One region of the Streptomyces sp. NPDC046925 genome, then DNA from elsewhere that is predicted to be linked to it. Evidence: riboswitches for the same ligand, from Rfam matches in the RefSeq annotation. Region 1 holds a riboswitch; each other region holds the start of a gene.
What was found. Region 1 has a riboswitch for cobalamin ahead of ABZ906_RS29350 (ABC transporter substrate-binding protein). Riboswitches for the same ligand answer to the same signal wherever they lie in the genome.
Positions count from the first base shown of each region.

Region 2: it holds a riboswitch for cobalamin, as region 1 does, so the genes downstream of both, cobN (cobaltochelatase subunit CobN) here and ABZ906_RS29350 (ABC transporter substrate-binding protein) in region 1, are expected to answer to the same signal.
Region 3: it holds a riboswitch for cobalamin, as region 1 does, so the genes downstream of both, ABZ906_RS15565 (ABC transporter substrate-binding protein) here and ABZ906_RS29350 (ABC transporter substrate-binding protein) in region 1, are expected to answer to the same signal.
Region 4: it holds a riboswitch for cobalamin, as region 1 does, so the genes downstream of both, ABZ906_RS13510 (cobalamin biosynthesis protein) here and ABZ906_RS29350 (ABC transporter substrate-binding protein) in region 1, are expected to answer to the same signal.

Region 1 is NZ_JBEYWZ010000008.1:159,874-165,049, reverse strand. It holds gene ABZ906_RS29370 (MoaD/ThiS family protein) at 1-247, opposite strand, end outside; gene ABZ906_RS29365 (putative leader peptide) at 396-497, opposite strand; gene ABZ906_RS29360 (ABC transporter ATP-binding protein) at 567-1,373, opposite strand; gene ABZ906_RS29355 (iron ABC transporter permease) at 1,370-2,425, opposite strand; gene ABZ906_RS29350 (ABC transporter substrate-binding protein) at 2,473-3,447, opposite strand; cobalamin riboswitch at 3,492-3,648, opposite strand; gene ABZ906_RS29345 (M67 family metallopeptidase) at 3,612-4,034, opposite strand; gene ABZ906_RS29340 (amino acid permease) at 4,166-5,176, opposite strand, start outside.
Region 2 is NZ_JBEYWZ010000010.1:195,806-200,981, forward strand. It holds gene cobN (cobaltochelatase subunit CobN) at 1-2,733, opposite strand, end outside; cobalamin riboswitch at 2,802-2,954, opposite strand; gene ABZ906_RS32930 (precorrin-3B synthase) at 3,003-4,310, shown strand; gene ABZ906_RS32935 (precorrin-8X methylmutase) at 4,374-5,000, shown strand; gene ABZ906_RS32940 (precorrin-2 C(20)-methyltransferase) at 4,997-5,176, shown strand, end outside.
Region 3 is NZ_JBEYWZ010000003.1:513,428-518,603, reverse strand. It holds gene ABZ906_RS15585 (DUF2252 domain-containing protein) at 1-111, shown strand, start outside; gene ABZ906_RS15580 (HAD family hydrolase) at 209-1,351, opposite strand; gene ABZ906_RS15575 (helix-turn-helix domain-containing protein) at 1,573-2,439, shown strand; gene ABZ906_RS15570 (VOC family protein) at 2,505-2,957, shown strand; cobalamin riboswitch at 2,965-3,151, shown strand; gene ABZ906_RS15565 (ABC transporter substrate-binding protein) at 3,216-4,280, shown strand; gene ABZ906_RS15560 (iron chelate uptake ABC transporter family permease subunit) at 4,277-5,176, shown strand, end outside.
Region 4 is NZ_JBEYWZ010000003.1:61,805-66,980, forward strand. It holds gene ABZ906_RS13495 (lysozyme) at 1-60, shown strand, start outside; gene ABZ906_RS13500 (inorganic phosphate transporter) at 264-1,544, shown strand; gene ABZ906_RS13505 (hypothetical protein) at 1,554-1,790, shown strand; cobalamin riboswitch at 1,942-2,083, shown strand; gene ABZ906_RS13510 (cobalamin biosynthesis protein) at 2,207-3,145, shown strand; gene ABZ906_RS13515 (cobyric acid synthase) at 3,145-4,692, shown strand; gene ABZ906_RS13520 (putative cobaltochelatase) at 4,760-5,176, shown strand, end outside.

The DNA of each region.
Region 1 (5,176 bases):
TCGTGACGTTGTCGCCGTCCGTGAGCTTGGTGGAGATGCCGTCCAGGAAGCGGACGTCCTCGTCGTTCAGGTACACGTTCACGAAGCGGCGCAGCTTGCCGTCGTCCACGATGCGCTCGGCGATGCCCGCGTGCCGCGAGTCGAGGTCGGCGAAGAGCTCGGAGAGGGTGTCGCCGCTGCCCTCGACGGCCTTGGCGCCGTCGGTGTAGGTGCGGAGGATGGTCGGGATGCGGACCTCGATGGCCATGGCTGGGGGCTCCTGTCGGAAGAAGTCACGTGGGTGGGCGCGCGGCGGCCCGGTGGTGCGGGTGCGCAAGTGCGGGTGCGTGATGCTTCGCTGCGCGAGGCTCTACGCGGATGTGGCGCCGCGGCTCACGGCCGTACGGCGGCGGCTGTCAGCGCGAACAGATCGCGCTCGAGAGCCTGCACAAATCGACGTGCAGACGCGCAACGAGCAGCATGCCCGGCATCTTGTCGCTCACGTCGTGGGGAACCATGCGGTCATCGTATCGATTCCCGGTCCGGGTTCTGGAATGTGATCTCGCATGGTGGACGCTTGGCGTCCATCACGTGGATGAGGGCAGTCGGGGCGCGGCTGACGGGAGGTAGGTGACCGTCGGTGCGCCGGTCGCCGGATGCACCGCGACCTCCGCCGTCACTCCGTAGACCTCGGCGAGGAGCTTGCTGGTCAGGACCTCCTTCGGTGCTCCTGACGCGACGAGACGTCCGGCGTCGAGCACGTACAGGCGGTCGCAGTAGTAGGCCGCCAGATTGAGGTCGTGCAGGGCCAGGAGATTCGTCGTGCCGAGATCGCGGACCAGGGTCAGGATCTCCAGCTGGTAGCGGATGTCCAGATGGTTGGTGGGTTCGTCGAGCACGAGGACCGCGGGCTCCTGCACCAGCGCCCTCGCCACCAGGGCGCGCTGGCGCTCGCCGCCGGAGAGCCCGGCGAAGGTCCGGTGTGCGAGGTCCGCGGCGCGGACGCGTGCCAGCGCCCCGTCGACCAGGGCGGCGTCCTGCGCGGTGTCCGCCTCCCAGAAGCGTTTGTGCGGGGAGCGGCCCATGGCGACGATCTGCCGGACGGTGAGCTCGAAGCCGGTGTGTCCGTCCTGCGGGACGGTGGCGATACGGCGGGCGCGGTCCTTGGCCGAGCGGGTCGCGAGATCGTCGCCGTCCAGGAGTACGCGGCCGCCGGTGGGCGTGAGGGTGCCGTAGACGCAGCGCAGGAGGGTGGTCTTGCCGCTGCCGTTGGGGCCGACGAGGCCGACGGTCTCGCCCCTGGCGGCGTGCAGGGTGACGTCGTCGACGAGGGTTTTCCCACTCGTGCGGTAGGTGAGGGACTCGGTGGTCAGGATCGCCGCCGGGTTGCTCATGCGGTTGCCTCCGTACGGTTCCTTCGCAGCATCCACAGGAAGAACGGGCCGCCCGTCAGCGCGGTCAGGACACCCACCGGGATGTCCTGCGGCGCCGCGACCGTGCGCGCGGCGAGGTCGGCGGCCACCAGGAACACCGCGCCCATCAGGGCCACCACCGGCAGGAGCGCCCGGTGGGCGGCGCCGACCAGCATCCGGGCGGCGTGCGGGACCATCAGGCCGACGAAGCCGATGGCTCCGCTGTACGCGACGAGTACGCCGGTCAGGAGCGAGGCGAGGACGAAGACGGCGGCGCGGAAGCGGGCCGTGTCCAGGCCGAGGACGGTGGCGCCCTCCTCGCCGACCAGGAGCAGGTCGAGGGGGCGGGCCAGGGCGATGAGCAGCGCCGTGCCCGCGATGAGGGCGGTGCCGGGCAGGGCGAGCATGTCCCAGCGGGCGCTGCCGAGGCCGCCCAGCGTCCAGTACAGGACTTCCTTCAGGTGGTCCGCGCTGTCGGCCATGATCAGGATGAGGCTGGTCAGGGCGGAGAGGATGTACGAGACGGCCACTCCGGCGAGGATCAGTCGGCCGGTGGCGAAGCCGCCGCCTCCCGATCTGGCCAGGGTGTAGACGACGAGCAGGGAGAGCAGGGCTCCCGCGAAGGCGGCGGCCGGGATGGTGACGGTGGTGGCGAGTCCCGCGCCGAGGCCGAAGACGCTGCCGAGGACGATGACGGCGACGGCTCCGGCCGAGGCGCCGGAGGAGACGCCGAGCAGGAACGGGTCGGCCAGGGGGTTCCTCACCAGGGCCTGGAGGACCGTGCCGATGACTGCGAGCCCGGCGCCTACGGCTGCGCCGAGCAGGACCCTGGGGAGTCTTACGTCCAGGACGATGGTGCGGAACGGGGAGAGCTCCGCCCTCCCCGTGAGGATCTCCAGTACCTGGGGCGCCGGGATGCGGACGGAGCCCAGCGCAAGCCCCGCGACGACCGCTGCCGCGAGGGCCGCGAGCAGCCCTGTGACAACCGCGCCGTAACGGAGCTTTCTGTTGACCCCGTCCCGGTTGCCGTACATCACCGGCTTCGCCGAGTTCGTCCTCAAACGCCGGACGGGCTGGATGTTCACAGCTGGTCCGCCAGCTTGTTCACCGCCGTCGGTGCTCTCACCCCCGTGACCGCGTCCGACAGCGGCAGGGTCGCGAAGCGCTTGTGTTTGATGGCGGGGACGTCTGCCAGGACCGGGTCGTCGAGGAGGCGCTTCTTCTTCTGGGCCACCGTCGTGCCGCCGTAGTCGAGGATGACGATCACCTCGGGGTTGCGGTCGACGACCGATTCCCAGGACGCGTCGCCGAAGGACTTGTCCAGGTCGGCGAAGACGTTGCGGCCGCCGGCCCGTTCGATGATGTCGTTGCCGATGCCCCGGCCGCCCGCCGTGAACGCGCTCTTGTCGCCGCTGTCGTAGACGAAGACGGGGACGGGCTCGCGGTCCTGCGTCTTCTTCGCCGCGTCCGCCAGTTCGCGTTCGGCGCCACTGACCCACTGGTCGGCGCGCGCCCGTACCCCGAAGGTGGAGCCGACCTGCCGCACCTCGCGGTAGACGTCGTCCATGGTCACGGCCTTCTTCGCGCAGCCCTCGACGTTCAGGCGGCTCTCGATGCCGGACTTGGCCAGGGCCGCGCGGCTGCGGCCCTCGCCCGCGAGGAAGGCGCTCGCGTAGCCGCCGTAGACGAAGTCGGGGTTCGCGGCCAGGAGCTTCTCGTACGAGGGGTACTCCTTGGCGAGGACGGGGGTGTCCGCGTACGCCTTCGCGTACTTCGGCAGGACCTTGTCGTCGAGGTACGCCGTCCCGGCCAGGCGGTCCTCCAGGCCCAGTTCGAGCATGACTTCCGTCGCGTGCTGGTTCATCGTCACGGCACGCTTCGGCGGGGCGTCGTACGTCGTCTTCACGCCGCAGTTCGTGACCGTGTACGGGAAGCCGGGGGCTTTGGACTCCGGCTTGGACGTGCTGCCGTCGGAGGTGGACGAGCACGCGGCGAGCGGGGTGAGCAGGGCCGCGGCTATGAGCACGCGCAGGGTCGCGCGTATGGGGCGGGACATGGCTGAGCTGCCTCCTCCAGGGGATTTCCGCGTCCCCTGCGTCGTGGGAGAAAGAGGCGGCAGGTCAGTTCCTGACTGCCCCGCCCGCGAGGGGAGGGGTCACAGTGGCGGGACCGTGCCGGATTCGCACCGGCTTCCTGGGTCCTGCCGCCCGAAAGGTGAGCTCAGTATGCCTGGACGACCTTCACCTCTTCTTCGGTGACCTCGCCCTCGACGATCCGGAAGGAGCGGAACTGGAACTCGCCCGCGTCGTCGGTGTCGGCCGTGGAGACCAGGACGTAGTGGGCGGCGGGCTCGTTCGCGTACGAGATGTCCGTGCGCGAGGGGTATGCCTCGGTCGCCGTGTGCGAGTGGTAGACGATCACCGGCTCCTCGTCGCGGTCGTCCATCTCGCGGTAGAGCTTGAGCAGGTCGGTCGAGTCGAACTCGTAGAACGTGGGCGAGCGGGCCGCGTTCAGCATCGGGATGAAGCGTTCCGGGCGGCCGGTGCCCTCGGGGCCCGCGACCACACCGCAGGCCTCGTCGGGGTGGTCCTGGCGCGCGTGCGCGACGATCTGGTCGTGGAGGGCCTGGGTGAGGGTCAGCATGGCAGCCAGGATAAGCAGAAGGGCCGGCCCGTACCGAAGAGTGGTACGAACCGGCCCACATGCTGGGATCAGCGGTGATCAGACGGTGATCGGGACCCGTCGGGCGGGCCCCGTCGGTCAGAACCCGTCGGTCAGGACTTGACCGCGTCCTTCGGGCCCGACTGGCCGCCGCCCGCCGACGCCTTGTTCTTGCGCTGCATGGCCAGGTAGCCGATGCCGAGGATCAGCGCCCACACCGGAGCCGCGTAGAGCGAGATCCGCGCGTCCTTGTCGATGCCCATCATCACGATGACCATCGCGATGAAGGCGAGCGCGAACCAGCTCGTGTACGGAGCGCCCGGCGCCCGGAAGGTGGACTGCGGGAGCTCGCCGCGGTCGGCCTTGCGGCGGTACTTGATCTGGCAGACCAGGATCATGATCCAGGCCCACATGCCGGAGATGGTCGCGAAGGAGACGACGTAGTTGAACGCCTCGCCCGGCCACTGGTAGTTGATCCAGACGCCGACCAGCATCAGCGCGGCGGAGAAGGTGGTGCCCACGAGCGGCAGGCCGTTCTTCGTGAGCTTGGTGAAGAACGCCGGTCCCTGGCCGTTGAGCGCCAGGTCACGCAGCATGCGGCCGGTGGAGTACATGCCGGAGTTGCAGGAGGAGAGCGCGGCCGTCAGGACGACGAAGTTGACGATCGCGGCGCCGACGCCGAGGCCCATCTTGTCGAAGGCGGCGACGAACGGCGAGACGCCCGGCACGAACTCCGTCCACGGCACGACCGAGAGGATCATGATGAGCGCGCCGACGTAGAAGACGGCGATGCGCCACGGCACGGTGTTGATGGCCTTGGGCAGGACGGTCTTGGGGTCCTTGGACTCGCCCGCGGTGACGCCGACCAGCTCGACGGCGAGGAAGGCGAACATCACGATCTGGAGCGTCATCAGCGTGGAGCCGATGCCGTTCGGGAAGAAGCCGCCCTGGTCCCACAGGTGGGTCACGGAGGCGGTGTCACCGGCGTCGGAGAAGCCGATGGTGAGGATGCCGGCGCAGATCAGGATCATGCCGATGATCGCGGTGACCTTGACCATCGAGAACCAGAACTCGAGCTCGCCGAAGAGCTTCACGGAGATCAGGTTGGCGCCGTACAGGATGAC
Region 2 (5,176 bases), on a different contig from region 1:
GCGGAAGAAGCCGCTGATGCGCAGGGTGACGTCGATGCGCGGGCGGCCCAGCTCCTCCGCGGGGATCGCCTCCAGGCCCGTGACGCGCCGCGAGGCGTCGTCCCAGACCGGGCGGATGCCGAGCAGCGCAAGGGCCTCGGCGATGTCGTCACCGGCGGTGCGCATGGCACTCGTACCCCACAGGGACAGGCCCACCGAGGTCGGCCAGGCGCCGTTGTCGGTGCGGTAGCGCTCCAGGAGCGAGTCGGCCAGGGCCTGGCCGGTCTCCCAGGCGAGTTTCGACGGCACCGCCTTGGGGTCGACGGAGTAGAAGTTGCGGCCGGTCGGCAGGACGTTGACCAGGCCGCGCAGCGGGGAGCCCGAGGGTCCCGCGGGGACGAAGCCACCCTCCAGGGCGTGGACGGCGTGGTCCAGTTCGTCGGTCGTGGAAGCCAGGCGCGGTACGACCTCGCGCACGGCGAAGTCGAGGATGTCGGCGACCGCCTGCGGGTGGCCCGCCGCGACCGTGGCGACGGCCTCCGGCGCCCAGTGGGCGTCCTCCATCGCCTGGACCAGGGCGCGCGCCTGCTCCTCGACCCGGTCGGCGTCGGTGCGGGTGGCCGCCGACTCGTCGAGGCCAAGCGCCTCGCGCAGGCCGGGAAGTGACGCGGTGCCGCCCCAGATCTGGCGGGCGCGCAGGATGGCGAGGACCAGGTTGACGCGGTCGGCGCCGGCCGGGGCGCCGCCCAGGACGTGCAGGCCGTCGCGGATCTGGACGTCCTTGATCTCACAGAGCCAGCCGTCGAGATGCATGATGAACTCGTCGAAGCCCTCGTCCTCGGGGCGGTCTTCGAGCCCCAGGTCGTGGTCGAGCTTGGCGGCCTGGATCAGGGTCCAGATCTGGGCGCGGATCGCGGGCAGCTTCGCCGGGTCCATCGCGGCGATCTGGGCGTGCTCGTCCAGGAGTTGTTCCAGGCGGGCGATGTCGCCGTAGCTGTCGGCGCGGGCCATCGGCGGTACGAGATGGTCCACGAGGGTGGCGTGCACGCGCCGCTTGGCCTGCGTGCCCTCTCCCGGGTCGTTGACCAGGAACGGGTAGATCAGGGGCAGGTCGCCCAGGGCCGCGTCGGGGCCGCAGGCTGCGGACAGGCCCGCGTTCTTGCCGGGCAGCCATTCGAGGTTGCCGTGCTTGCCGAGGTGGATCATCGCGTCGGCGCCGAAGCCGTTGTCGTCGGCGGAGGCGGCGATCCAGCGGTAGGCGGCCAAGTAGTGGTGCGAGGGCGGCAGATCGGGGTCGTGGTAGATCGCGATGGGGTTCTCGCCGAAGCCGCGCGGCGGCTGGATGAGGATGAGCAGGTTGCCGCGGCGCAGGGCGGCAAGGACGATGTCGCCCTCCGGGTTGCGGGAGCGGTCGACGAACATCTCGCCGGGCGCGGGGCCCCAGTGCTCCTCCACGGACTCGCGCAGCTCGGCGGGGAGCGTCGCGAACCAGCGGCGGTAGTCGGCCGCCGGGATACGGACGGGGTTGCGGGCCAGCTGCTCCTCGGTGAGCCACTCCTGGTCGTGGCCGCCCGCCTCGATCAGCGCGTAGATCAGCTCGTCCCCGTCACCGGAGACGAGGCCGGGCACCTCCTCCGTGCCGAAGTCGTAGCCCTCTTCCTGGAGGCGGCGCAGCAGGGCGACGGCGCTGGCGGGGGTGGCCAGGCCCACCGCGTTGCCGATCCGCGAGTGCTTGGTCGGGTACGCGGACAGGACGAGCGCGATGCGCTTGTCGGCGGCCGGGATGTGGCGAAGGCGCGCGTGCCGTACGGCGACACCCGCCACCCGAGCCGCGCGCTCCTCGTCCGCGACATACGCGGGCAGACCGTCCTCGTCGATCTCCTTGAACGAGAACGGCACCGTGATCAGGCGGCCGTCGAACTCGGGGACGGCGATCTGGGTGGCCGCGTCCAGCGGCGATACGCCCTCGTCGTTGTCCTCCCAGGCGGTCCGCGAGCTGGTGAGGCAGAGCGCCTGGAGGATGGGGACGTCGAGACCGCTGAGGGCTCCGGCGTCCCAGGACTCGTCGTCGCCGCCCGCGGAGGCTTCCGCGGGCCGCGTGCCGCCCGCCGCGAGGACCGTGGTCACGATCGCGTCGGCGGAGCGCAGTTCCTCGATGAGTTCGGCCTCGGGGGTACGCAGCGAGGCGACGTACAGCGGCATCGGGCGGGCACCGGCGTCCTCTATCGCGCCGCACAGGGCGTCGATGAAGGCGGTGTTGCCGCTCATGTGGTGGGCGCGGTAGTAGAGCACCGCGACGGTCGGTCCCTCGACCTGGCGGGCGGTGCGCTCCAGCGGGCCCCAGGCGGGCGCGGCGGCGGGCGGTTCGAAGCCGTGGCCGGTGAGCAGCACGGTGTCGGAGAGGAACCGGGCCAGCTGCTCCAGGTTGTCCGGGCCGCCGTGGGCCAGATAGGCGTGGGCCTCCGCCGCAAGGCCGATGGGGACGGTCGAGGCGGCCATCAGCTGGGCGTCGGGGGCCTGTTCGCCGGTGAGGACGACCACGGGGCGCCCGGTGGCGATGACTTGGTCGAGGCCGTCCTGCCAGGCGCGTACGCCGCCCAGGAGACGTACGACGACCAGATCGGCGCCGTCCAGGAGCTGCGGAAGGTCCTCGAGCGCGAGCCGGGAGGGGTTCGCGTAGCGGTAGGCGACCGGGCCGCTTGCGGCGCGGGCGCTGAGCAGGTCGGTGTCGGACGTCGACAGGAGCAGGATCATGCGGCGTCGTGCCTTCCTCGGGGTGTCCACGCCCCGGGTGGTGTCGATGGCGTCTCCCCTGCTCGAGCGGACGAGAGCTCGGGGAAGGGAGTTCCTGACTCACCCGGCACCAGGGCCGGGCTCACAGTGGCGGGACCGCGCCGGAATCTCACCGGGCTTCCTCCCCTTGTCGCCGTCTGTGGCGACGACGGGCCGGCCGGCCCGTCGCTAGAAATACTAAGGGCCGATCAACTACCGGGGGGCAGGCGGACCTGCTGCGATAGGTCGGTATGCTCGCCGCCATGCCCCCATCGGTCCCCTCGCCTGCGGTTCCGGGAGACGAGTCTGCCCGCAGCCGCGGTGACGCCTGCCCCGGGACGCTTCGGCTGCACCGGGCGGACGACGGGGCTTTGGCGCGCGTCCGTATTCCGAGCGGGGTCCTGAACGCGGGGCAGGCCGATGTGCTGCGGGAGCTGGCGGAGCGCCTCGGAGACGACGAGTTGCATCTCACATCGCGCGGCAACGTCCAGCTGCGCGGCCTCGGTGCGGACTGCGGCGGCGAACTGGCTCATGTCCTCGCCGGTGCGGGGCTGTTGCCCTCCGAACGCCACGAGCGTGCCCGCAATGTGGTGGCTTCGCCGCTCTCGGGTCTCGACGGCCGGGGAGAGCGGGACATCCGCGCGTGGCTGTCCGCCCTGGACGAACTGCTGTGCGCCAGCGACCAGGCCGCCGATTTGTCCGGCCGGTTCCTGTTCGCGCTCGACGACGGCCGCGGTGACGTGGGCGCTCTCGGCGGGGACGTGACCCTGACGGCGCGGGGCGACGACGAAGCACTGCTGCGGATCGGCCCGGCGCGGGATGCCGTACTCGTACGTTCCGCGCAGGCGCCGCGGGCCGCCCTCATCGCCGCCGAGGCCTTCCTGGACCAGGCGGCCGGCACGGGCGCCTGGCGGGTGACGGATCTGCCCGGCGGCACCGGCCCTCTCCTCGACGCGGTCGTACGCCGGTTGCGGCAGGCCGAGTTCGGCCACGCCCTCGCCGCCGCCCCGCTCCCCCGGGACGTCGGCGGTCCCGACCTCGGCGTCGTGCCGGGGCCGCACGGGACGGACGCGCTCTCCCTGGGCCTGCCGCTGGGACGCGTCGGCGCGACCCAGTGGCGGACACTGACCGACACCGCACGCGACCACGGCAACGGCGAGTTGCGCCTGACGCCCTGGCGCGGGATCGTCCTGCCGGGAGTCGAGCGCTCGAAGGCCGCGGAACTCCTGGAGAACCTGCGGACCGCCGGGCTCGTCACCGCGTCCGCATCGCCCTGGACCGGCGTGGGAGCCTGCATCGGCAGGCCCGGCTGCGCCAAGTCCCTGGACGACGTACGCGCCACCGCGACGGCCGCCCTCGGCCCGGTGGGGGCGCTGCCCGTGTACTGGTCGGGATGCGCACGCCGGTGCGGCCATCCCCACGGAGAGTGGATCGACGTCGTCGCCACCCCCGAGGGGTACGAGATCTCTCACGTACACGGCGAGAAACGGGACACCCCGGCGACCGTCCCCGGCAGCCCGGGGGCTCTCGCCGCCGCCGTGGCCGCGGCCCGCCGCTGACACGACATGAACGACCTCGCGACACCTGACTGTTCCATGCCCTATCAAGAGAGCGAACGCACTGTGCATCAGTACGAGAAGGACGGACCGGCGATCTACCGCCAGTCCTTCGCCACGATCCGCGCGGAGGCGGATCTGGCGGGCCTGCCCGCCGACGTCAGCCAGGTCGCGGTCCGCATGATCCACGCCTGCGGCATGGTCGACCTCGTACGCGACCTCGCTTTCACCCCGGACGTGGTGGCCAGGGCCCGCGAGGCCCTGCGCGCGGGCGCCCCCATCCTGTGCGACGTGGCCATGGTCGCCAGCGGCGTCACCCGCAAGCGGCTGCCCGCGGACAACGACGTCGTGTGCACCCTGTCCGACCCGGCGGTGCCCGACCTGGCGGCCAAGCTCGGCACCACCCGCAGCGCCGCCGCCCTGGAGCTGTGGCGCGATCGGATGGAGGGCTCGGTCATAGCCGTCGGCAACGCGCCCACCGCCCTGTTCCGGCTGCTCGAAATGATCGAGGAGGGCGCCCCGCGCCCCGCCGCCGTGATCGGTGTGCCCGTCGGCTTCGTCGGCGCCATGGAGTCCAAGGACGCCCTGGCCGCGCACCCCTCCGGCCTTGAACACATGATCGTGCGCGGCCGCCGGGGCGGCAGCGCCATCGCGGCCGCCGCACTCAACGCGATCGCCAGCGAGGAAGAATGAGCGTGAGCGAGCACGTGAGCGAGCACAACACAGGCCGTCTGTACGGTGTGGGCCTCGGCCCCGGCGATCCGTCCCTGATGACCCTGCGGGCGGTGGAAGTCATCACCGGGGCCGACGTCATCGCCTATCACAGCGCCCGGCACGGACGGTCCATCGCCCGGTCCATCGCCGCCAAG
Region 3 (5,176 bases), on a different contig from region 1:
GACTTCGCGCTGCGCTATGCCGCGCAGAACGCGCAGGACCACGCGGCACTCGTCGAGGCGATCGCCTCGGGACTCGTGAATGCCGCGGGTCCGGACGGTCCTGCGTCGTAAGGGGCCCTGATCTGGCCGGTCCGGCCGGACCGGTTCGGCTGGTCCGGCCGGTCTAGCCGGTCTAGCCGATCTAGCCGATCTGGTCGATCTGGCCGGTCTAGCCGATCTGGTCCGGTGTCACCGTCAGCCACCGCTTGTCCGCGGTCACCTTCTGGCCGAGCTCACGCTGCCGGTCGGCGTTCTTCTGCTTCATCCCGTCCAGCTGCTTCATGTACGCGTCCTTGCGGTTGACCCAGACCCGCGCACCGCCGTGCTCCACGTCGGCGGAGTGGAACAGCATCGGGCCGTCGCTCGCCGGGGTGTCGCCCGCGACCAGGACGGGCTTCTTCCACTCGTCGATGTACGTGTTGATGGCCGCGGGCTTGCCCTGGTACCAGGTGAGCGGGGCCCACAGGTTCGGCGTCAGCTCGCGCTTGGCCAGCTTCTTCTCGTCGAAGCGGCCCTCCGCGATCTCCTTGCGGGAGCTGGTGACCTCGCCGGTCTTGCGGTCCTTGAGCTGGAGGCCGACGCCGATGACGTTCTCGGGCTTCACGTCGTAGCCGTACTTGGGGTCTGCGAGGACCATCCGGACCAGGTCCTCGCTGGCCGCGCTGACGACGTACACCTCGATGCCGTGCCCCCGCAGGGACTTGTAGAGCTCCTGCATGCCGGTGAAGAACTCGGGCTTCTTCACCTCGGTCTTCGTCAGCTTCCCGTCCTCGTAGTACTCGGCGGGGATGGGCTTCTTGTAGGCGAGGAGCTCGTCGACGTACCCCTTGAGTTCCTTCAGCGTGAAACCGGAGAAGATCTGCGCGGCCCACGGATAGCAGACCTGGTCGTCGACCTCGCAAAGCCGGTTGTAGTAGCTGTAGAGGCTCTCCTTGTGCGTCGCCGTGTCCTTGAACGGAATGATCTTCAGCGACGGGTCCATCGACTTGCGGGTCAGTACCCCCTTCATCTCCAGGAAGGGCAGGAGGGACTCCTCCAGGTCGTTGCGGTACGTCGTGTTGTCCGCGTCGAAGACGGCGTACGCGCCCTTGCCGCCGTTCTCCGCGATGACCTTGCCCAGCTTCTTCGCGACCGGTGCGGGCCAGTGCTTCAGCTCGGCCGCGGCCCCGGCGCTCTTCGCGGCGGTCTTCGCGGAGGCGTCGGCGGCCGTCGCGTCCGTGCTCGGCCAGAGCGCCGTCCCCGCGATGACGGCCGCGGTGAGCGCGCCCGCCGTGCCGAGTACGGCAAGCTTGCCCTTTGCCATTGATGCCATGGTTCTGTGCCCCCTGAGAGCGGTCTGCGCCCCGTCCGGAGCGGCGGGTCATCGTATGGGGCCGAGCGGCGGATTCCCATGATCGACATCACCGGACGGAACGGGCATGGGACGCCTGCGCGCGGGTAGCAGCGTCAGACGCCCGCACGCCTTTCGGCCCTGCTCCGGAGCGACGCTCTCCGGCCCTGCTCGGCAGCGACGCGCATCGCATACTGGAAGGCATGGAGAGCGTCTCCCCGGAGTTCGTACGGGCCGCTCCGCGGCTCGACGGCATGGTGGTGTCCGCCGTCGGTTACCGCACGGCGGGCGAGCAGCCCGGTCTGCACCGCGGCCTGCCGTCCCCCTATCTCACGCTGATCTTCTCCCTCGACGGCCCCGTCGCCACCGGCCACAGCCCCCGGCAGGCGACCGGCCCCGACGCCATGCGCACGGACATCGTCGTGGGCGGCCTGCACCAGTCCCCGGCGTACGTCGTACGGCCCGAGCACGAGGCGGGCATCCAGCTCGCCGTGCACCCGCTCGCCGCCCGCGCCCTGTTCGGCGTACCCGCGGCGGAGCTGGCGGCCGACCTGGTCACGCCCGGCGCGGACGTGATGGGGCGCCGCGCCGCCGACGTACGGGAGCTGCTGTGCGAGCAGAGCGGCTGGGAGCAGCGGTTCACCTCCCTGTCCGCCTATTTGCGGCAGCGCGCGGCGGACGCGGACGCCGGGGGAGCCGTACGCCCGGAGGTCGCCGAGGCCTGGGCCTGGCTGGCCCGGCACCAGGGCGTCGGCACCCTGCGCGGCCTCTCCCGGCACGTCGCGCTCAGCGAACGCCGCCTGACCACGCTCTTCCGCGCCGAGACGGGCCTGAGCCCCAAGCAGGCGGGCCGCCTGATGCGCTTCCAGCGTGCACGCAACGCCGTCGTACGCTCCGTCGCGGCGGGCGCCGCCCCCGACCTGGCCGGTGTCGCCGCCGACTGCGGCTATTACGACCACTCCCACCTGGTACGGGACTTCCGGCAGTACACCGGCGCGAGCCCCAGCGGCTGGCTGGCCGAAGAGTGCCGGAATATCCAAGCCGGGAGCCATGGCGGGGGCGAAGAGTAGGAGCCATGAACACCACCGACATGAACACCAGCGACGTGAACACCACCGACATGAACACCAGCGACATGGACACCACCGAGAAGCAGGACCAGCAGCCCCGGTCCACCCCCGCCGGTCGCGCCCCCAGCGTCTGGCCGACCCTCCAGGCGCACGACGCCCCCGCCCTGATCGACTTCCTGGTCGGCACGGTCGGCTTTCTGCGCACCGCCGTCTACCAGGACGGCGACAGCGTGGCCCACGCCGAGCTCGACTGGCCCGAGGGCGGCGCGATCATGCTCGGCTCGTACGACGACGGGGCCGGGGACTGGTGCCTGAAGCCGGGCACCTTCGGCACGTACGTCGTCACCGACCATGTGGACGACCTCTACCGGCGGCTCAGCGACGCCGGGGTCGAGATCACCCGGGAGATCGAGGACAAGCCGTACGGCAGCCGGGAGTTCGCGATCGCCGACCCCGAGGGCAACAAGTGGTCCTTCGGCACCTACCGCGGCGCACCGAGGGCCGACCAGAGGTCCTGACCTCGCGTGATAGCTTGCGAGCGCCAGTCAACCCACACCAGGGCCAGGGAATCCGGTGCGAATCCGGAACTGACGCGCAGCGGTGAGGGGGAACGGGCGGGGCCACGGCCACTGGGCGTCCACGGACGCCCGGGAAGGCGCCCCGTCCGGCCGATCCCCGAGTCCGAAGACCTGCTGGCGCCTGCGCCGCGCACCGAGCGGCACAGGTGATGAAGCAGGCCAGGCTCCGCGTATGAGCCATGAGACTCAAGGGATCGTGTGTCCTCCACAGCCCGTCGTGTACGTATATCCGTCCCTGCTTTCCTCAGCGCGGCCTTGGCCCTCACTCTGACCGCCTGCGGCGGCTCGTCGGACTCCTCCGCCACTTCCGGCGGGGGCAAGAAGACCGACGGCTACCCGCTGACTCTGACCTCCTGCGGCAAGAAGGCGGAGATCAAGGCGCCGCCGCAGCGCGCGGTCTCCCTCGACCAGGGCTCCACCGAGATCCTGCTCTCGCTGGGCCTCGCGGACCGTATGGTTGGCACCGGTACCTGGACGGACCCGGTGCTCAAGGGCCTGGAGAAGGACAACGCCAAGGTCGAGCGGATCGCCGACAGCTACCCCTCCTTCGAGAAGGTCCTCGCCAAGGAGCCCGACTTCGTCACCGCGTCCTTCACGGCGACGGTCAGCAAGGGCGGCGTCGCCGACCGCGCCAAGTTCGCCGAACTCGGCGTACCCGCCTATGTCTCGCCGTCCGACTGCGCGGGCAAGGACAACAGCGGCGACGGCGACGGCAAGCGCGTCAAGACGCTGACCATGGACACGGTCTACGGCGAGGTGCGGGACCTGGCCGAGGCGTTCGGGGTCGAGAAGCGCGGCGAACGCCTGATCGCGGACCTCAAGGCGCGGGTGGCGAAGGCCGCGAAGACCATCAAGAAGGCTGACGCGTCCGACACCTCGGTCCTCTACTGGTTCGCCAACTCCGACGCCCCCTACATCGCGGGCTGCTGCGGAGCGCCCGGCATCATCACCCGCGAACTCGGCGTGAAGAACGTCTTCGACGACACCCGCGAGGAGTGGCCCCAGATCAACTGGGAGACCGTGGCGGACCGCGACCCCGACGTCCTGGTCATCGGCGACCTGACCCGCAAGTCGCAGACCGCCGAGAGCGCGAAGAAGAAGATCGAGTTCCTGGAGTCCAACCCGGCCACCAAGAACCTGACCGCCGTGAAGAAGAAGCGGTACGTCCTGCTGAGCGGCCAGGCCATGAACCCGACCATCCGCACGGTGGACGGCGTGGAGCAAGTCGCCGACGCCTTGCGCGAGTTCGGGCTCGCCAAGTGAGGGCAGCCGCCTTCGGCGGCATACGTTCCGCCCTGCTCTGGACGACGGGCCTCGCCGCCCTCGCCCTCTCCGTGGCGGTGGCCGTCACCATCGGCCCCGCCGACATCTCCGTACCGGACGTGTGGTCGGCGGTGGCCGCCCATCTCGGCTGGGGCGAGGCGACGCTGACGCCCATCCGGGACGGCATCGTCTGGAACCTCCGCATGCCGCGCACGCTCCTCGCGGCGGTCTGCGGCGCGGGCCTCGCGGTCTGCGGAACGGTCCTCCAGTCCCTCCTGCGCAACCCGCTCGCCGACCCCTTCGTGCTCGGCGTCTCCTCGGGGGCGTCCACGGGGGCGGTCGCGATCGTCGTCCTCGGGGTCGGTGGGGGAGTGGTGTCGGTCTCGGCGGGCGCGTTCGTCGGGGCCGTCGTGTCCTTCGCCCTCGTCCTGCTGCTCAGCCACACCCTCGGCGGTAGCGCCGACCGGGTGGTCCTCTCCGGGGTGGCGGCGATGCAGCTCTTCTCCGCGCTCACCTCGTTCGTGATCCTCACGGCGGGCGACGCGGAGACGACGCGGAGTGTCCTGTTCTGGCTGCTCGGCTCGTTGAGCGGGGTCGGCTGGACGGACGTCTGGCTGTGCGGGGCGGTGCTCGTCGTCGCGCTCACCGTCTGCCTCGCGCACGCCCGCACCCTGGACGCGTTCGTGTTCGGCCAGGACGCGGCGGCGACACTGGGCGTCCACGTCGCCCGCACCCGCCTCCTGCTGCTCTCCGTCACGGCCCTGCTCACGGCGGCCCTGGTCAGCAGCGCGGGCGCCATCGGCTTCGTCGGCCTCGTCCTGCCGCACGCGGCCCGCGCCCTGGTCGGCTCGGGGCACGGACGGCTGCTCCCGGTCACGGCGCTCGCGGGCGCGGTG
Region 4 (5,176 bases), on a different contig from region 1:
GGTGACCAGGATCTCTTCAACGGCTCGATGACACAGTTGAAGAGGTTCGCCCGGGGGTAGTCCGAGGGGTCGCGCCGACCCGCTGGAAGCCCGGATTCCGGGCCTCGTGACGCCGCTCCGGTCGATCTTCGTCAGGGCCATGACGGAACCGGAGTGGCGGCGCCCCAGATTGGGTCACCGCACGGCCCGACCCAGTTCACTTTCCGTTCACCCTGCTTGCCTACGTTCCACTTGCCACTGACGTCCAACAGAAGCCTGGGTAAATGGAACACATCACGCTTCTCCTCGGGATCGTGATCGTTACCGCTCTCGTGTTCGATTTCACGAACGGTTTCCACGACACAGCCAACGCGATGGCCACAACCATCTCGACCGGCGCCCTCAAGCCCAAGACGGCGGTGGCCATGTCCGCCGTGCTGAATCTCGTCGGCGCATTCCTGTCGGTCGAAGTCGCCAAGACGATCTCTGGCGGCATCGTCAACGAGGACGGGCTCAAAACAGAGGTGATCTTCGCCGCCCTGGTGGGCGCGATCCTCTGGAATCTGTTGACCTGGCTGGTGGGCCTGCCCTCCAGCTCCTCCCACGCACTCTTCGGCGGCCTCATCGGCGCCGCGGTCATGTCGATGGGCTGGTCGTCGATCGACGGCGGCACCGTCGTCACCAAGATCCTGATCCCCGCGATCGCCGCGCCCCTGGTGGCCGGCATCGCCGCGACGCTGGCCACGCGCCTGACGTACCGCATCGGGCGCAACACCGACACCAAGGCGACCGCCAAGGGCTACCGCGCCGGTCAGATCGCCTCCGCGGGCCTCGTCTCGCTGGCCCACGGCACGAACGACGCGCAGAAGACCATGGGCATCATCACGCTCGCCCTGATCACCGGCGGCGTCCTGAACCCCGGCGCCAACCCCCCGATGTGGGTCATCGTCTCGGCCGGTGTCGCCATCGCGCTCGGCACCTACCTCGGCGGCTGGCGCATCATCCGCACCATGGGCAAGGGCCTCACCGACCTCGCGCCGCAGCAGGGCTTCGCCGCCCAGACCAGCGCCGCGACCGCGATCCTCGCCTCCTCGCACATCGGCTTCTCGCTCTCCACCACCCAGGTCTGCTCGGGCGCCGTGATGGGCGCGGGCCTCGGCCGCAAGGGCGGTGTGGTCCGCTGGTCCACGGCGACCCGCATGTTCGTCGCCTGGGGCCTCACGCTCCCCGCCGCCGGTCTGGTCGGTGCGGGCGCCGAGTTCCTCACAAAGCAGGGCCCCTGGGGCGTCGGGGCGACCGCGGCGCTTCTGGTGATCGGCTCCGCCGTCATCTGGACGCTGTCCCGGCGCAACGCCGTCGACCACACGAACGTCGCCGACGACGAGATCGGCGGCGCCCCTGCCGCCGAGCCCGCCGGTGTCGTGACCACCGCGATGGCCGCCGTCACGCCGCCGCCCACCGGCTCGGCCGTGACGACCTCGGACGTCGACCACGTCAAGACCACCATCCCGGCCCCGGCCCCGACCGGCACCGTGGCGGACCCCGCCCGGCCCGCCACGGTGTAAGGACTCAGCATGAACATCGACTGGGCAGCTCTCGGCTCCGTCTTCGGAGTCAGCCTCGCGGTGACGGTGGCCCTGGTGGGTCTGTTCACCCTCGGCATCGTCGGCCTCTCCAAGCACGAGGCGGCGACATCCGGCGCGACCGCCGCCACGGGCGGCTCCCCCGCGACGGCGCGCGCGGGAGCGTACGCCTGCTTCGCGCTCTGCGCGGCGGCAGTGGCGTACGGGATCTATCTGATCGTCGCCTGACGATCGCAGCTCCGGGCGGGGTGCGGGACGCTTCGGCGACCCGCACCCCGCCTTCGTGCGTGGGCCCGGCCGCGAGCCCGGCGGTGGGCCCGGCTGTGGGCCTCGGCACACTCTCCCGTCCCAGGTCAACGGCAAGTTGACGGGCGTACGCGGGCGTGGTGGACTTCCCCGAGCCATTACGGCGGCAGAAGAGGAAGCCGGTGCGAATCCGGCGCGGTCCCGCCACTGTCATCGAGGAACTGCTCAGCCGGTCCCCCGAAAGCCAGGAACTCTCGCCGCCGATCTCGTCGAATCAGGGCGCGGACACCCTGAGTGAGGACATATCGCCATGCGCGGCCGCCCGTTGCCGGTTTCTGTGCCCCTGCCCGTCCGGGTCGGGCTCCTCGCTCCCTTCCTCGTACCGGCCGGCTGAAGCCATGAGTGCCGATCGCGACTTCGCGTACGGCGCCGCCGCCGGCCTCCTCGGTGATCTGTTCCTCGGCGATCCCCGCCGCGGGCATCCGGTCGCCGTGTTCGGTCGGGCCGCGGGTGCCGTCGAGCGTGTGCTGTGGCGTGACCACCGCGGGTGGGGCGCCCTGCATGCCGTGGTGTGCGCCGGGGGCGCGGCCGGTGCCGCCGCCCTGGCCTCTTCTCTCGTACGCGACTCACGCGCCGCCTCCGTCGCGCTGACCGCCGCCGCCACCTGGGCCGTGGTCGGCGGGACCTCCCTTGGACGCGAGGCGCGGGCCATCGGCGGGGCGCTCGCCGCCGGAGACGTCGAGGTCGCCAGGGAGCGCCTGCCGCATCTGTGCGGGCGGGATCCGCAGGCCCTCGACGCCGACGGCATCGCGCGGGCCGTGGTCGAGTCCGTCGCCGAGAACACCTCCGACGCGGTGGTCGGCGCCCTGGTGTGGGGCGCGCTCGGCGGGGTGCCGGGGCTCGTCGGCTTCCGGGCAGTGAACACGCTCGACGCCATGGTCGGGCACAAGTCCGTGAAGTACCGGCGCTACGGATGGGCCTCCGCGCGCCTCGACGACGTCCTGGGGTGGCCGGGTGCCCGGCTCACCGCCGTCCTCGCCGCTGCCGCCGGGGATGCGCCGCGGGGCGCCGTGCGGGCCTGGCGTGCGGACGCCGCCAAGCATCCGAGCCCCAATGCGGGGCCCGTGGAGGCCGCCTTCGCGGGGGCGTTGGGGGTAAGGCTCGGGGGGAGCCTCTCGTACGGAGGCCGGGTCGAGCACCGGCCCGTCCTGAACGGGGACGGGCGCGGCGTCGAAGTCGCCGACATCGAACGGGCCGTGAAGCTGTCGCGCCGGGTGGGGCTCCTTGCCCTGGGCGTCGCGGCAGCGGTGAGCACCATACGGAAGGGCGGGGCGTGATGAGGGGTGGGCTGCTCGTCGCCGGCACCACGTCGGATGCCGGCAAGAGCGTGATCACCGCCGGGATCTGCCGGTGGCTGGCCCGTAAAGGGGTCTCCGTCGCGCCGTTCAAGGCGCAGAACATGTCGCTCAACTCCTTCGTCACGCGCGAGGGCGCGGAGATCGGGCGGGCCCAGGCCATGCAGGCGCAGGCCGCCCGGGTCGAGCCGAGCGCGCTGATGAACCCCGTACTGCTCAAGCCGGGCAGCGACCGCAGCAGCCAGGTCGTCCTCATGGGCAAGCCCGTGGGCGAGATGAGCGCGCGCGGGTTCTTCGGGGGGTCTGGGGGGTCGTCCCCCGGGAAAGGGCTGCACGGGGGGCGCCAGGAGCAGTTGCTCTCCACCGTCGTGGGATGCCTCGAAGAACTCCGGGGCAGCTATGACGCCGTGATCTGCGAAGGCGCGGGCAGTCCCGCCGAGATCAATCTGCGGCGCACGGACATCGTGAACATGGGCATCGCGCGGGCCGCCCGCTTCCCCGTCCTGGTCGTCGGCGACATCGACCGCGGGGGCGTCTTCGCGTCCTTCTTCGGGACCACAGCGCTGCTGAGCGCCGAGGACCAGGAGCTGGTCGCGGGGTATCTCGTCAACAAGTTCCGGGGCGACGTCTCGCTGCTCGAACCCGGGCTCGACATGCTCAAGGACCTCACCGGGCGGCGCACGTTCGGCGTGCTGCCGTTCCAGCACGGCCTCGGCATCGACGAGGAGGACGGCCTGCGGGTGTCCCTGCGGGGTGCCGTACGGGAGTCCGTCGTCGCTCCCCCGGTCGGCGAGGACGTGCTGCGGGTCGCGGTCTGTGCCGTGCCGCTGATGTCGAACTTCACGGACGTGGACGCGCTGGCCGCCGAACCCGGTGTCGTCGTGCGGTTCGTGGACCGCGCCGAGGAACTCGTCGACGCCGATCTCGTGGTCGTACCCGGCACGCGCGGCACCGTCCGCGCCTTGGAGTGGCTGCGCGAGCGGGGCCTCGCGGACGCCATCGCGCGGCGCGCCGCAGAGGGGCGCCCCGTGCTCGGGATCTGCGGCGGCTTCCAGGTGCTCGGCGAGCACATCGAGGACGAGGTGGAGTCACGCGAGGGCGCGGTGGACGGGCTCGGTCTGCTGCCCGTGCGCGTGCGCTTCGAGCGGGAGAAGACCCTCGCCAGGCCGGTCGGCGAGGCCCTCGGCGAACCCGTCGAGGGGTACGAGATCCATCACGGCGTCGCCGAAGTCCTGGGCGGAGAGCCCTTCCTGGACGGCTGCCGGGTGGGCGAGGTGTGGGGCACGCACTGGCACGGCTCCCTGGAGAGCGACGCGTTCCGGCGCCGCTTCCTGGCCGAGGTCGCCCGCGCCGCGGGCCGCCGCTTCGTGCCCGCGCCCGACACCAGCTTCGGCGCGCTGCGCGAGGAGCAGCTCGACCTGCTCGGCGACCTGATCGAGCACCACGCGGACACCGACGCGCTGCTGCGCCTGATCGAGACCGGCGCCCCCTCCGGCCTCCCCTTCATCGCACCCGGGGCGCCCTCATGACCGGCGGAGCGGGGCGGGCGAGATCCGCTGCCCGCTGCCCCGCCCGGAACCACGTACTGGAGGCCTTGTGAGCACCCCCTATCCGTTCACCGCTCTCGTCGGACAGGACGACCTGCGGCTCGCCCTGCTGCTCAACGCCGTCTCGCCCGCCGTCGGCGGTGTGCTCGTCCGCGGCGAGAAGGGCACCGCCAAGTCCACCGCCGTGCGGGCGCTCTCCGCGCTCCTTCCGCAGGTGCCCGTCGTCGCCGGATGCCGCTTCTCCTGCGACCCGGCCGCCCCGGACCCCGCCTGCCCCGACGGTCCGCACGAGGCGGGCGGGGCATCGGTGCGGGACGCCCGCATGGTCGAACTGCCCGTCGGCGCCTCCGAGGACCGCCTCGTCGGAGCCCTGGACATCGAGCGGGCGCTCGCCGAGGGCGTGAAGGCCTTCGAGCCGGGGCTGCTCGCCGACGCCCACCGCGGCATCCTCTACGTCGACGAAGTC